2 regions of the Megasphaera stantonii genome follow, and region 2 is predicted to be linked to the other one. Evidence: riboswitches for the same ligand, from Rfam matches in the RefSeq annotation. Region 2 holds a riboswitch; the other holds the start of a gene.
The links. A riboswitch is a leader RNA that binds a small molecule or an ion and turns the genes downstream of it on or off. The one in region 2 is predicted to bind FMN.

Region 1: it holds a riboswitch for FMN, as region 2 does, so the genes downstream of both, DKB62_RS09435 (bifunctional 3,4-dihydroxy-2-butanone-4-phosphate synthase/GTP cyclohydrolase II) here and ribD (bifunctional diaminohydroxyphosphoribosylaminopyrimidine deaminase/5-amino-6-(5-phosphoribosylamino)uracil reductase RibD) in region 2, are expected to answer to the same signal.

Annotation. Positions count from the first base shown of each region.
Region 1 is NZ_CP029462.1:2,018,217-2,024,065, reverse strand. It holds gene DKB62_RS09440 (FAD-binding oxidoreductase) at 1-1,170, shown strand, start outside; FMN riboswitch at 1,245-1,376, shown strand; gene DKB62_RS09435 (bifunctional 3,4-dihydroxy-2-butanone-4-phosphate synthase/GTP cyclohydrolase II) at 1,474-2,691, shown strand; gene DKB62_RS09430 (Crp/Fnr family transcriptional regulator) at 2,771-3,358, opposite strand; gene DKB62_RS09425 (ATP-binding protein) at 3,566-4,300, shown strand; gene DKB62_RS09420 (Lrp/AsnC family transcriptional regulator) at 4,403-4,843, opposite strand; gene DKB62_RS09415 (FAD:protein FMN transferase) at 4,963-5,849, opposite strand, start outside.
Region 2 is NZ_CP029462.1:89,979-95,827, reverse strand. It holds gene ribH (6,7-dimethyl-8-ribityllumazine synthase) at 1-402, opposite strand, end outside; gene DKB62_RS00435 (riboflavin synthase) at 435-1,076, opposite strand; gene ribD (bifunctional diaminohydroxyphosphoribosylaminopyrimidine deaminase/5-amino-6-(5-phosphoribosylamino)uracil reductase RibD) at 1,057-2,193, opposite strand; FMN riboswitch at 2,293-2,429, opposite strand; gene rpe (ribulose-phosphate 3-epimerase) at 2,487-3,131, opposite strand; gene rsgA (ribosome small subunit-dependent GTPase A) at 3,134-3,991, opposite strand; gene pknB (Stk1 family PASTA domain-containing Ser/Thr kinase) at 4,005-5,849, opposite strand, start outside.

The DNA.
Region 1 (5,849 bases), 720 kb from region 2:
GGTACAGGGCTAGCCTGCGGCGCCGTGCCTATTTACGGCGGCATCGTCCTGTCCCTGGAAAAAATGAACCGCATTCTGGAAATTAACGAAGACGCCTTATACGCCGTCGTAGAACCGGGCGTCCGCACGTCGGACCTGCAGGACGCAGCCGAAGCCAAGGGTCTGTTCTACGCCGGCGACCCCTGCAGCGGCGACTCCTGCTTTATCGGCGGCAATATCGCCACCAACGCCGGCGGCAACCGGGCTGTCAAATACGGTACGACGCGCCATCAGGTATACGACGTGGAAATCGTCAATCCGACGGGCCGCATCGTCCAGCTCGGCGCACGCCTGCAGAAGCAATCGACAGGCTACTGCCTCGAGCAGCTGGTCATCGGCTCGGAAGGCACGCTGGGCATCATCACCAAGGCGACGGTCAAGCTCCTGCCGAAGCCTAAATACGCCCTCGATCTGCTGGCCGTTTTCGATTCGCCGGAACAAGCCATCGGCGCCGTCGGAGCCATTTTAAAGCAAGGCATCGTCCCGACCTGCGTCGAATACATGGACAATATTACGATCCGATCGGTAGAAAAATATCTCCATGAAAAGCTGCAGGGCAGCGATTCGGGCAATTACCTCATCGTCGAAGTCGAAGGCATCCATGACGACGACCTGGACGACAAGGCCGTCGCCTTAGACGAGCTCTGCACGCAACACGGCGCGTCGTCGGTCCTCGTCGCCGACCACAATAAAATCTGGCAGGCCCGCAAGGCCTTTGCCGAGGCAGTCCGCGCCGAAAGTCTCATCGTCAGCAAAGAAGACGTCGTCGTCCCCGTCGACCAGGAACCGCTCCTGCTGGCGGAAATTCTCCGCCTGGCCGGCAAATACGGCCTGATCACCCGCATTGCCAGCCACGCCGGCGACGGCAACATCCATCTCAACATCTTAAAGCCCGACGATACGCCCTACGAAGACTGGGCCCGCCGGGTCGAACAAAACCAGCAGGAGCTGTACGCCTTCATCTACGCCCACGGCGGCCGCTTATCGGGCGAGCACGGCATCGGCTTTAAGCGGAAGCATTTGATGGAAGAATTTACCAATCCCGACGAGCTGGCCATGATGAAAGCTATCAAAAAAGCCCTGGACCCCAACAATATCCTCAATCCGGGCAAAATATTCGACATAGAATAGGCCTGTCCCAGCCCGGCCGGCCGCGGCGGCTCTTGCCAAGGATAGCCATTCTGTGTATAATGATTCATGTAGTCATATATCTTCAGGGCAGGGTGAAATTCCCGATCGGCGGTATAGTCCGCGAACGCTACGGCGTAGGAGCCATGTGCTCGTGATTTGGTGCGATTCCAAAACCGACAGTATAGTCTGGATGGAAGAAGATACGATGGAGCTGCCTCCGCGCAGCTTGTGTTGTGTTGACCAAAAAGCCCTGACGCTGCTGGACAGACCGTCAGGGCTTTATCATATTCAGGAGGTTTTATTGTGGCAAAGGAAAACAGAAAATTCAATACCGTAGAAGAAGCAATCGAAGAATTGCAAGCCGGGCATATCATCATCGTCACCGACGACCCGGATAGAGAAAATGAAGGCGACTTTATCTGCGCCGCCCAGTACTGCACGACAGAAAACATGAACTTTATGGCAACGCACGGCAAGGGCCTCATCTGCATGCCCATGAGCATTGAATACGCCCGCAAGCTCGGCTTGCCGCCGATGGTAAGCGACAATATGGACAATCACGAAACGGCCTTCACCGTCTCCATCGACCACGTCGATACGACGACGGGCATTTCCGCCGTAGAACGGGCGCTGACGGCCCGCAAATGCACGGAAGAAACGGCCCGTCCCGAAGACTTCCGCCGTCCCGGCCATAACTTCCCCTTAATCGCCAAGCGCGGCGGAGTCCTGGCCCGCAACGGCCATACGGAAGCGACGGTCGACCTCATGCGCCTCGCCGGCCTGAAGCAAGTCGGCTTGTGCTGCGAAATCATGGCCGACGACGGCACGATGATGCAGACGCCGCAGCTATGGGAATTGGCCGACAAGTACAATTTAAAATTCATCACCATTCACGACCTGCAGAACTACTGCCGCCGTCACGACAAGCACGTCGTCCGCGAAGCCGTCGCTAAGATGCCGACGAAATTCGGCGAATTCAAAATTTACGGCTACGTCAACGACCTGACGGGCGAACACCACGTCGCCCTCGTCAAAGGCGACATCGGCGACGGTAAAAACCTGCTCTGCCGCGTCCACTCCGAATGCCTGACCGGCGACGTATTCGGCTCGTGCCGCTGCGACTGCGGCGAACAGCTGGCCGCTGCCATGACCCAGATCAACGCCGAAGGCCGGGGCATTCTCCTCTACATGCGCCAGGAAGGCCGGGGCATCGGCCTCATCAACAAGCTGAAGGCCTACGTCCTCCAGGAACAGGGCTATGACACCGTAGAAGCCAATGAAAAGCTGGGCTTTGCGCCAGACCTGCGCGAATATTGGATTGGCGCTCAGATTCTGCAGGATTTAGGAGCCAAAGAACTGCGCCTGCTGACGAACAACCCGGAAAAAATCTACGGCCTCGAAGGCTTCGGCGTAGAAATCGTAGAACGCGTGCCGATTGAAATGAAACCCCAGGAATTCGACGAATTCTATTTGGAAACGAAAAAGCATAAGATGGGACATATTCTTCCCCACCTGCGCTGATACAGCGTAATTATCTAAGAAAAAGAGCAGCATGCAGATTCTGAATAACCATCGGAATTCTGCTGCTGCTCTTTTTGGCTTATACCTGCGGTTCTTTCAAAATAAATTTATCTTTGTAATAGTCAATCAGCCCATCTTTTTTCATCCGGCTCAGCTCTGCCGACATGGCGCTCCGGTCGACAGAGAGAAAATCGGCCAGCTGCTGCCGGTTAAAGGGCAGCGTAAACGACGAAGATTCCTGCCGCAGCGCTTCTTCCGACAAATAGAACATGAGCTTCTGCCGCGTCGACCGTTGTGACATATACCGTATTTTCTGCGTAAGCTGCATATTGCGCCGTGCCATGATAGCCAGAAGATTCAAAGCCACACGTTCCTGCGCTTTCGTTAAAACCTGGCCTGCATGAATAATGCTGTTTACGTTGATGAACATAACTTCCGTATCGTCTAAGGCAACAACATCTACTGTCGACTTTACATCAGAAAGACACGCAAAGGCTTCGCCAAATAAACTGCCGGGGCGAACTTGGGATAAGATGTTGCGGTTGCCCCAGTAATCTTCCTGCAGGATGTGCACCGTGCCGGATAAGACAATGCCGATTTGCTCAATTGTATCTCCTGCATAGAAAATAAAATTCCCTTTTTTGTATTTCTTTTTATATATGTCCATCGCATCCAGTAGTTTGCCAATATCTTCTGTCCCGATGTGAGCAAACAACTCAGAATGTTGAATGACTGGTAAAAAATATTGCAATTTCATTCACCTCGTTGCAAAAACAACAGATTTTTCCTGCCCTGTATAGTATACTTTCACCATAAGGCAGCACACTACATGCCCATGCTATTTACGTATATAAAACCACTGGAGGAATACATTATGATTAGAAGAATTATTCAAATTGATGAAGAAAAATGCAATGGCTGCGGTGCCTGCGCAGCAGCCTGCCACGAAGGGGCCATCGCCATGGTAGACGGAAAAGCACGCCTCATGCGCGACGATTACTGTGACGGACTAGGCGACTGCCTGCCCCACTGCCCGACGAACGCCATTACCTTTGTAGAGCGCGAAGCCGCTCCCTATGACGAAGCCGCCGTAAAGGCTAATATGAAAGCCAATGGTCTGAAACATACTGGCGGATGTCCCGGCAGCCAGTCCCGCGTACTTTCTCACGGCTGCCCCGGACAGGCAGCCATGTCTCTTCAGACGACTGCCGCCGAACTTCCCAACACGCCGGCAGTCGCACAATCGCAGCTGCGCCAATGGCCCGTACAAATCAAACTCGTACCGATCAAAGCAGACTATTTCGACGGAGCCCATCTGCTCATCGCAGCGGACTGCACGGCCTATGCTTACGCCCGGTTCCATGAAGATTTCATTCGCAATAAAATTACGATTGTCGGCTGCCCTAAGCTGGACAGTATTGACTATTCCGAAAAATTGACTGAAATCATCAAACAAAATGATATCAAAGATGTCACCATTGTCCGCATGGAGGTTCCCTGCTGCGGCGGCTTGGAAATGGCTGCCAAAAAAGCACTCCAGCAAAGCGGAAAATTCATTCCCTGGCAGGTAAAGACCATTACGATTGACGGCCGCATCAAGGAAGATTAATGTCCTGGCCTAAAACGATTCCCCATCTTTCATATTGTAAAAAAAGAAGCTTATCTTTCATAGGATAAGCTTCTTTTTTATGGAGAGAAAATTCGTACCGTCTTATACGTTCCATTCTTCTTTCAGCGTAGACAAGCACATAAAGGTCTGAGACGACGAAACCGTCGGGATTTCGTTTAGCTCTTCCATAAGGAATTTTTCTAAATCATCAGGAGTTTTTACCAGCACTTTCAATAGGTAATCAAAGGCCCCCACAACGTGATGACACTCCAAGACCTGAGGGAACTGAACGACCTTTTCCCGGAATTCTTCGACGTCGCCGGACCGTTCCATATTAACCATAATAAAAGCCGTGACGTTGTATCCCGTCTTACGGCGGCTGATTTTTGCGCCATATCCTTCAATGATACCGGCGTGTTCCATTTTTCTGATTCGTTCTGCTACAGCCGGTATGGACAAACCGACAACTTTGCTGATTTCCGTAGCAGAAGCTTTTCCGTTTCGCTTCAAAATTGTCAAAATTTTGTCATCAATGTGATCCATATGTCGTTACCATCCTCTACAAATATTTATAGTTATATTATCTTACATTTTGAAGAAAAAGTAAATATTATTCAAGAAAATACTTCCGTTCCGCTTAAAATTTTACATGTAGGGGATAGTTATTCAGCTATACGAAAGTCGGCGTTCATGTCGGAAAAACGGCTGCGGAACCCGTCGGTCATGTAAATCGTTCCATCGTTTCCCGTAATTTCGCATTCTACGCCGTCCATGCCGTCGATAAAGGCCAGTCCCTTCTGTGGGCCTAACACAAAGACGACCGTCGTCAAGATATCGCTGAGCATTCCCGCATGCTCTACGTCTCCGTCGATGACGATAGAGTCGCTCATGACGCCCGAATCGGCTGGATATCCCGTGACGGGATCAAAAATATGGTGATACCGCTTTCCATCCTGAATGAAGTACCGTTCGTAATCGCCAGACGTCGACAAGGCCTGGTTTTCTATGCTCACGATGCCAAGGTATTCGCCGTTCGTATCCGAACGGGGGTGCTTCATACCGATGTTCCAGGCTTTGCCCTTGCTCGTCTTGCCGACGGCGTACATAGAGCTGGCGCCCATGTTTATCAGTCCGCTTTCAATATGATGGGCTTCGTAAATCTTGCGGACCTCATCGACGGCATAGCCTTTGGCGACGCCGCCCAGGTCGATGGACATACCGGCCTTGGCCAGCATGACGCTGTGGTCTTCCGGACGAAGGAGGATATCCTTATAGTTAACGCGCTGCATCGCTTCGGCCAGCTCTCCCGCTTCCGGAACGTGCTGATGTTCCGTCCCAATCTGCCAGAGATTGGTAATAATGCCGACGGTAATATCCCACTCGCCGCTGCTCCGTTCTGAAAAGCCCTTGGCAAAGGAAATCATCTCGTATACCGCCGGGTCTACCTGCACGTAATGGGAGCCGGCGGCAGCGTTGATCTTGCTCACGTCGCTGTCGGGATTTTGCGAGCTCGCCAGGGCGTCCAGCCGCGCGATGCGGGCAAAGCTTT
Region 2 (5,849 bases):
GCCCGCTTTCGTGCCGGCCCGTTCGATAGCCTGTTCGATATTTTCCGTCGTAATGACGCCGAACATGATAGGCACGCCCGTCTTCAGGGACGCCTGAGCAATGCCCTTGGCTGCTTCATTGCAGACCAGGTCGTAGTGGCTCGTCGCGCCGCGGATAACTGCGCCGAGGCAGATGACGGCGTCGTATTTGCCCGATTCGGCCATTTTCTGGGCGATGAGGGGAATTTCAAAGGAGCCGGGAACCCAGGCCGTCGTGATGTCGTCGTCGCTTACGCCGTGACGATGGAGGGCGTCGTATGCGCCGCCGAGGAGCTTGCTGCAGATAAATTCGTTGAAACGCGCTACGACGATACCAAACTTAGAACCAGAACCAATTAATTGACCTTCTTTAATGTGTGCCATAGTAGAACACTCTCCTATTCTGAAATAGTATTTTAAAATCCATTTTCCAACAGCGTTTCCATTGTGATGCCGGAACGTTTGCCCGTATGGGCTGTTGTAAAACTATGGACATATTTCCCAATTACGTCGGTTTCCAAATTGACGACGGCGCCGGGATGCTTGTCGATGAGCGTCGTATTGGCCATCGTATGGGGAATGATGGAAACGGAAAATTGGCTGTTGCCTACGGAAACGACGGTCAGGCTGATGCCGTCGATGGCTATAGAGCCTTTTTCGACGATGAACGGCTCCATGTCCTTGGGAATGGAAATCGTAATGACCCGGGCGATGCCGTCGGCGGCGATGCGGGCGATATGGCCGACGCCGTCGATATGGCCGCTGACGATGTGGCCGCCCAGCCTGCCGCCGACCTGCATAGCCCGTTCCAAATTGACCTTCGAGCCGCTCTTGATGTCGCTCAGGGACGAACGGCGCATCGTTTCGTGCATGACGTCGGCCGTGAAGGACGAATCCGTCATGGAGGTCACCGTCAGGCAGACGCCGTTGACGGCGATGCTGTCGCCGAGCTGCGTCCCTTCCAGTACCTTACGGGCCTGAATCGTCAGCTTTATCGAGTCGGGACGGCGGTCCATCTGGCCGACGGTGCCCAATTCCTCAATGATGCCAGTGAACATAAGCTCCCTCCCTGTTCGTATTATACGCTGTAATCAAAATATTGCCGTCGTGCAGCTCGACCGAATCGTAAGACAGGGGCAGGCACTCGTCGAGGGAATCGACGCCATGGCCGCCGACAGACGACAGGGCCTGTTCGCCGCCGATGACTTTGTCGCCGATAAAGGCGTATATCTTATCGACGAGCTTGTGGTCGAAGAAGGTCCCCTGAATTTTGCTGCCCCCTTCGACGAGGATGCTCTGCAGGCCCTGCTTGTACAGTAAGTCCAGAGCGGCCGGCAAATCGATGTGACGATCCTTGTTCAGCGGAGCCAGCAGGACGGTGACGCCCATGTTTTTCAATTCTCTCATCTTTTCTACCGGGCAGAGGGACGTCGTCACGACGATGGTCGGCGACGTCTTATCCGTCAGGACGAGGGAATTGAGAGGAATGTGGCCCTGCGAATCCATGATGATGCGTACCGGCTGGTGAGGCTCGTCATGGGCTTCGCGGCGGATGCGGCAGGTCAGCAGCGGATTGTCGAGCTTGACCGTGTTGATGCCGACGAGGATGCCGTCGTAGATAGAGCGCAGGTAGTGGCCGTAATTGCGGGCCCATTGATTTGTAATCCACTGGGATTTTCCCGTCCGCGAGGCGATGCAGCCGTCGAGGCTCTGCGCTATTTTGACGGCGATAAACGGCTTCTGCACCATCATATTTTTAATGAATACTTCGTTCAGCTGAGCGGCTTCCTTGGAAAGCAGCCCGATTTCGACAGGTATGCCGGCCTGCCGGAGAATGGCCGCTCCCTTTCCCGCTACGAGAGGGTTGGGATCCAGCATGGCGATGACGACCTTGCCGACTCCCTTTTCCACGAGCGTGCGGGCGCAGGGCGGCGTCCGCCCGTAATGCGCGCAGGGTTCCAGCGTAACGTATACCGTCGCGCCCTTCGCCTTGTCGCCGGCTTCGCGCAGGGCCCATACTTCCGCATGGGGCGTGCCGGCCTGGCGATGATAGCCCGTGCCGACGATTTCGCCGTCTTTTACGATGACGCAGCCGACGGCCGGATTCGGCGTTGTATACCCTAAAGCCAGCTTTGCCAGCTCCAGGGCTTTTCTCATATAATCTACCGGTTCCAAATCTGTCATTCCTTTCCTGATAGATTTTATTATAAAAAATAAAAAGGCTACGGGTATGGAAACCCAATAGCCTTTTGCGCACAACAAAAATAAACGAAATGTCGTCTTTTCCCATCCAGACTATACTGTCGGTACCGAAATCGCATCGGTTCAGCCCCGCTTACGCCAGGCTAGCGGACTATACCGCCGGTCAGGAATTGAAAGCTGCCCTTTCTCACCTTGCCCCAAAGACTATTATTCATATCCACCTATGATTTTAGCACATAAGGGATAGAAATACAAGTACAGACTTCTTACCGCAGCGCGGCGATGGCTGCAGCCCGGTCTGCCGCTCCAAATACGGCGCTGCCGGCGACGAGGAAGGTAGCGCCGGCTTCCTTGACGGACTGTACTGTATCGGCGTTGACGCCGCCGTCTACTTCTACGACGGCTTCCGTGTTGCCGACGGAATCGAGCAGCGCCCTGGCTTCGCGGATTTTATCCAGCGAATAGGGAATGAATTTCTGACCGCCGAAGCCGGGATTGACGCTCATGATGAGGATCATATCGAGCTGCGCCGCCACGCAGGATAAAGACGATACAGGCGTAGCCGGATTCAAGGCGACGCCGCACTTCATGCCGGCGCTGCGGATATGCTGCAGCGTGCTGTCCAGGTGAGGACACGCTTCCTGATGGACTGTAACGTACTGCACGCCGGCTTTTGCCAGGCCGTCTACGTATACGTCGGGATGTTCGACCATCAAATGGGCGTCGAAGGGAATGGAAACGTGCTTCCGCAAGGCGGCGATGATCGGCACGCCGAACGTCAGGTTCGGCACGAAATGGCCGTCCATCATGTCGAGATGGATGCAGTCTGCTCCCTTTGATTCTACGTCTTTAATTTCTTCAGCCAGCCGGGAAAAATCGGCGGACAAAATAGAAGGACAAATGTGTATCATACCTATCGGTTCCTTTCGAGAATAGAATTGACGATTTTGCAGTACGTTTCATACCGTTCTTTCTGTATCTTGCCTTCGGCAACGGCATCCTTTACGGGGCAGTCCGGCTCCGACAAGTGGAGGCACGACGAAAAGCGGCAGTGTCCGCCGTAAGGCGTCATGTCGGGAAATAAGGCGAAGACCTCCCCTTTGTCGAGGTGCTCGAATTCCAGCGAGCTGAATCCCGGCGTATCGATGACATACGTATCGCCTTCCAGCTGCATGATTTCCGAATGCCTCGTCGTATGGCGGCCCCGCTTGATTTTTTCGCTGACCGAGCCGACAGACAGGTCCCGCCCTAAAATCTGAGACAGCAGGCTCGACTTCCCGACGCCGGACGGCCCGGCAAATACGGTCATCTTATGAGGAAGCAAAGCCTTGATGGCGTCCAGCCCTTCGCCGGTAACGGCAGACACAAGATAGACATCATAGCCGCAGGTTTCATAAAAGGCTTTATAAGCTTCCGCTGTTTCACGGTCTAAATCGCACTTGTTAAAGCACAGCTTCGGATGAACGCCGCCGTATTCGCAGGTCATGAGCAGCTTGTCGACGAGAAACTGATTGGGGTCCGGCGATTGCGCCGCCATGATGACAAACATCTGATCGATGTTGGCTACGGCCGGGCGGCGGAGGCTGTTCCGCCGCGGCAGCTGCTTTTCGACAACGCCCTTTCCGCCGCCTAATTCCGTAATTTCCAGCTCATCTCCGACGAGTATTTTCGCCTTGACCTTTCCCCGGCGACGGCATTCGACGAGCTGTCCGGCGCCGATATCTACGTAGTAATATCCGTTGTAATTTTTTATAACGCGGCCTGTAGTCATGATCCTCCTTCAATTAAATGTACTGATCCTGTACTAACGAATTGTTGATATATACCTTGACGCGGGTCTTGCCTACGCCGCTGATATTTTTAGTAATGCTGTCGCCGCCGGACTGGTTCTTGTCATAGACGACACGGGTGCCGTTGTCGTCCGTCACGACGATCTGCACGTGCTGACTCGACGCGCCGGAAGGAACGCTGATATTCACCGTGCCGTAATGAGGCGTGCCGGCCGGTTCCTGATTATTGGCGCTGCCGTCGGGAACAGCCGCCGCTGCGCCGTATTCGACAGTCAAATCGACGACGTTGCCGCTGCGCGGACTTTGTTTGACAACCTTAGCCAGGGCGTTGTCCTTGGACGCATCCAGATTGGTCACGTTGCCGACGATATATCCGGCGTTTTCCAAGGTCTTCATGGCCGTATCCAAGGTCATGCCGCTGACGGTCGGCGCATCCTGTCCGTTTTTAGCGTCATTCTTCTTTTCGGCCTTGCGGCAGATAATGACGTCGACCGACGAGCCCTTCGCTACTTTGCGCGGCGAGGCCGGGCTCTGGCTGATGATCTTGCCGTTTTCATATTTTTCGCTTTCGGCGTAATGGACGGAGCCGATGGTCAGGCCGATTTCAGACAGCTTTTTCTTCGCTTCATCCAGCGTCAGGTCCCGCAGGTCGGGCATGAGGACTTCCGAGCCTTGATTGCCCTTGCTGACGGTCAGGTAAATAGTCCGGTTTTCCTTGACGACGGCCCCTCCCGACGGCGTCTGGGTAATGACCTCGCCGACAGGCACTTCATCGCTTTCTATTTCGTTGACCGAAACGTTGAGGTGTTCCTTGGACAGTATTTCCTTGGCGATTTCCACCTGCTTGCCTGTTACGTCGGGAACGGTAATATCCTGAGTGCTCCAGAAATTGCCGAAGGAAAAGAAAGCCCACATAAACGCGACGACAAAGACGCCGAGCATGCCGATGATAATGGATTTTTTCGAATGGCTGCTGATGGAATCGAGCATGCGGGAAAAGATATTTTTCTTCTGCTCCTCTTCCGGCGATTTCAGCGGCGGAATCTTCTGGGTCGCAAAATTATTTTTGATAATCGGCATAGCCCCTTTATTGGTATTGACAAATCCCTGGGACAGGCGAAGCTCCGACATCATTTCGGCAATCGACTGGAACCGGTCGTCGGGATTCTTGGCCATGGCCTTTAAAATACACTGTTCCACCAGTCGGGGAATGCGGCGGTTATACTTCGTCGGCAAGGGAATATCATCCTGCACGTGCTGCAGGGCGACGCTGATTGCCGTCTCGCCTTCGAAGGGCACGACGCCGGTCATCATCTCGTACATGACGACGCCCAAGGAATAGATATCCGTCCGTTCGTCTACGGGGCCGCCGCTGGCCTGTTCCGGCGAAAAATAATGGACGGAGCCCAGCACGGCGTGGTCATCCTTGTTGGTCGCGCTGGAATTTATAGCTCTGGCGATGCCAAAGTCGGCGACTTTGATGCGTCCCGTTTCAGTCACCAGGATGTTATGGGGCTTGATGTCGCAGTGGACGATGCCGTTTTTATGGGCATTTTCCAAAGCCTCGCCGATATCGAAGGTAATCTGTATGGACGTATTGATCGGCAGATGGCCGTGCTTTTCAATATATTCCTTCAGCGTTTCGCCGCGGACGTATTCCATGACGATGTAATGCACATTTTCGTCATAACCAACATCATATATATTTACGATATTGGGATGGGACAGCTTGGCCGCCGCCTGCGCTTCCTGACGGAACCGGACGACGAAATCGTGGTCGTCTCCGTATTTTGCGAGAAGGATCTTGACGGCGACAATACGATCCAGCAAAATATCCTG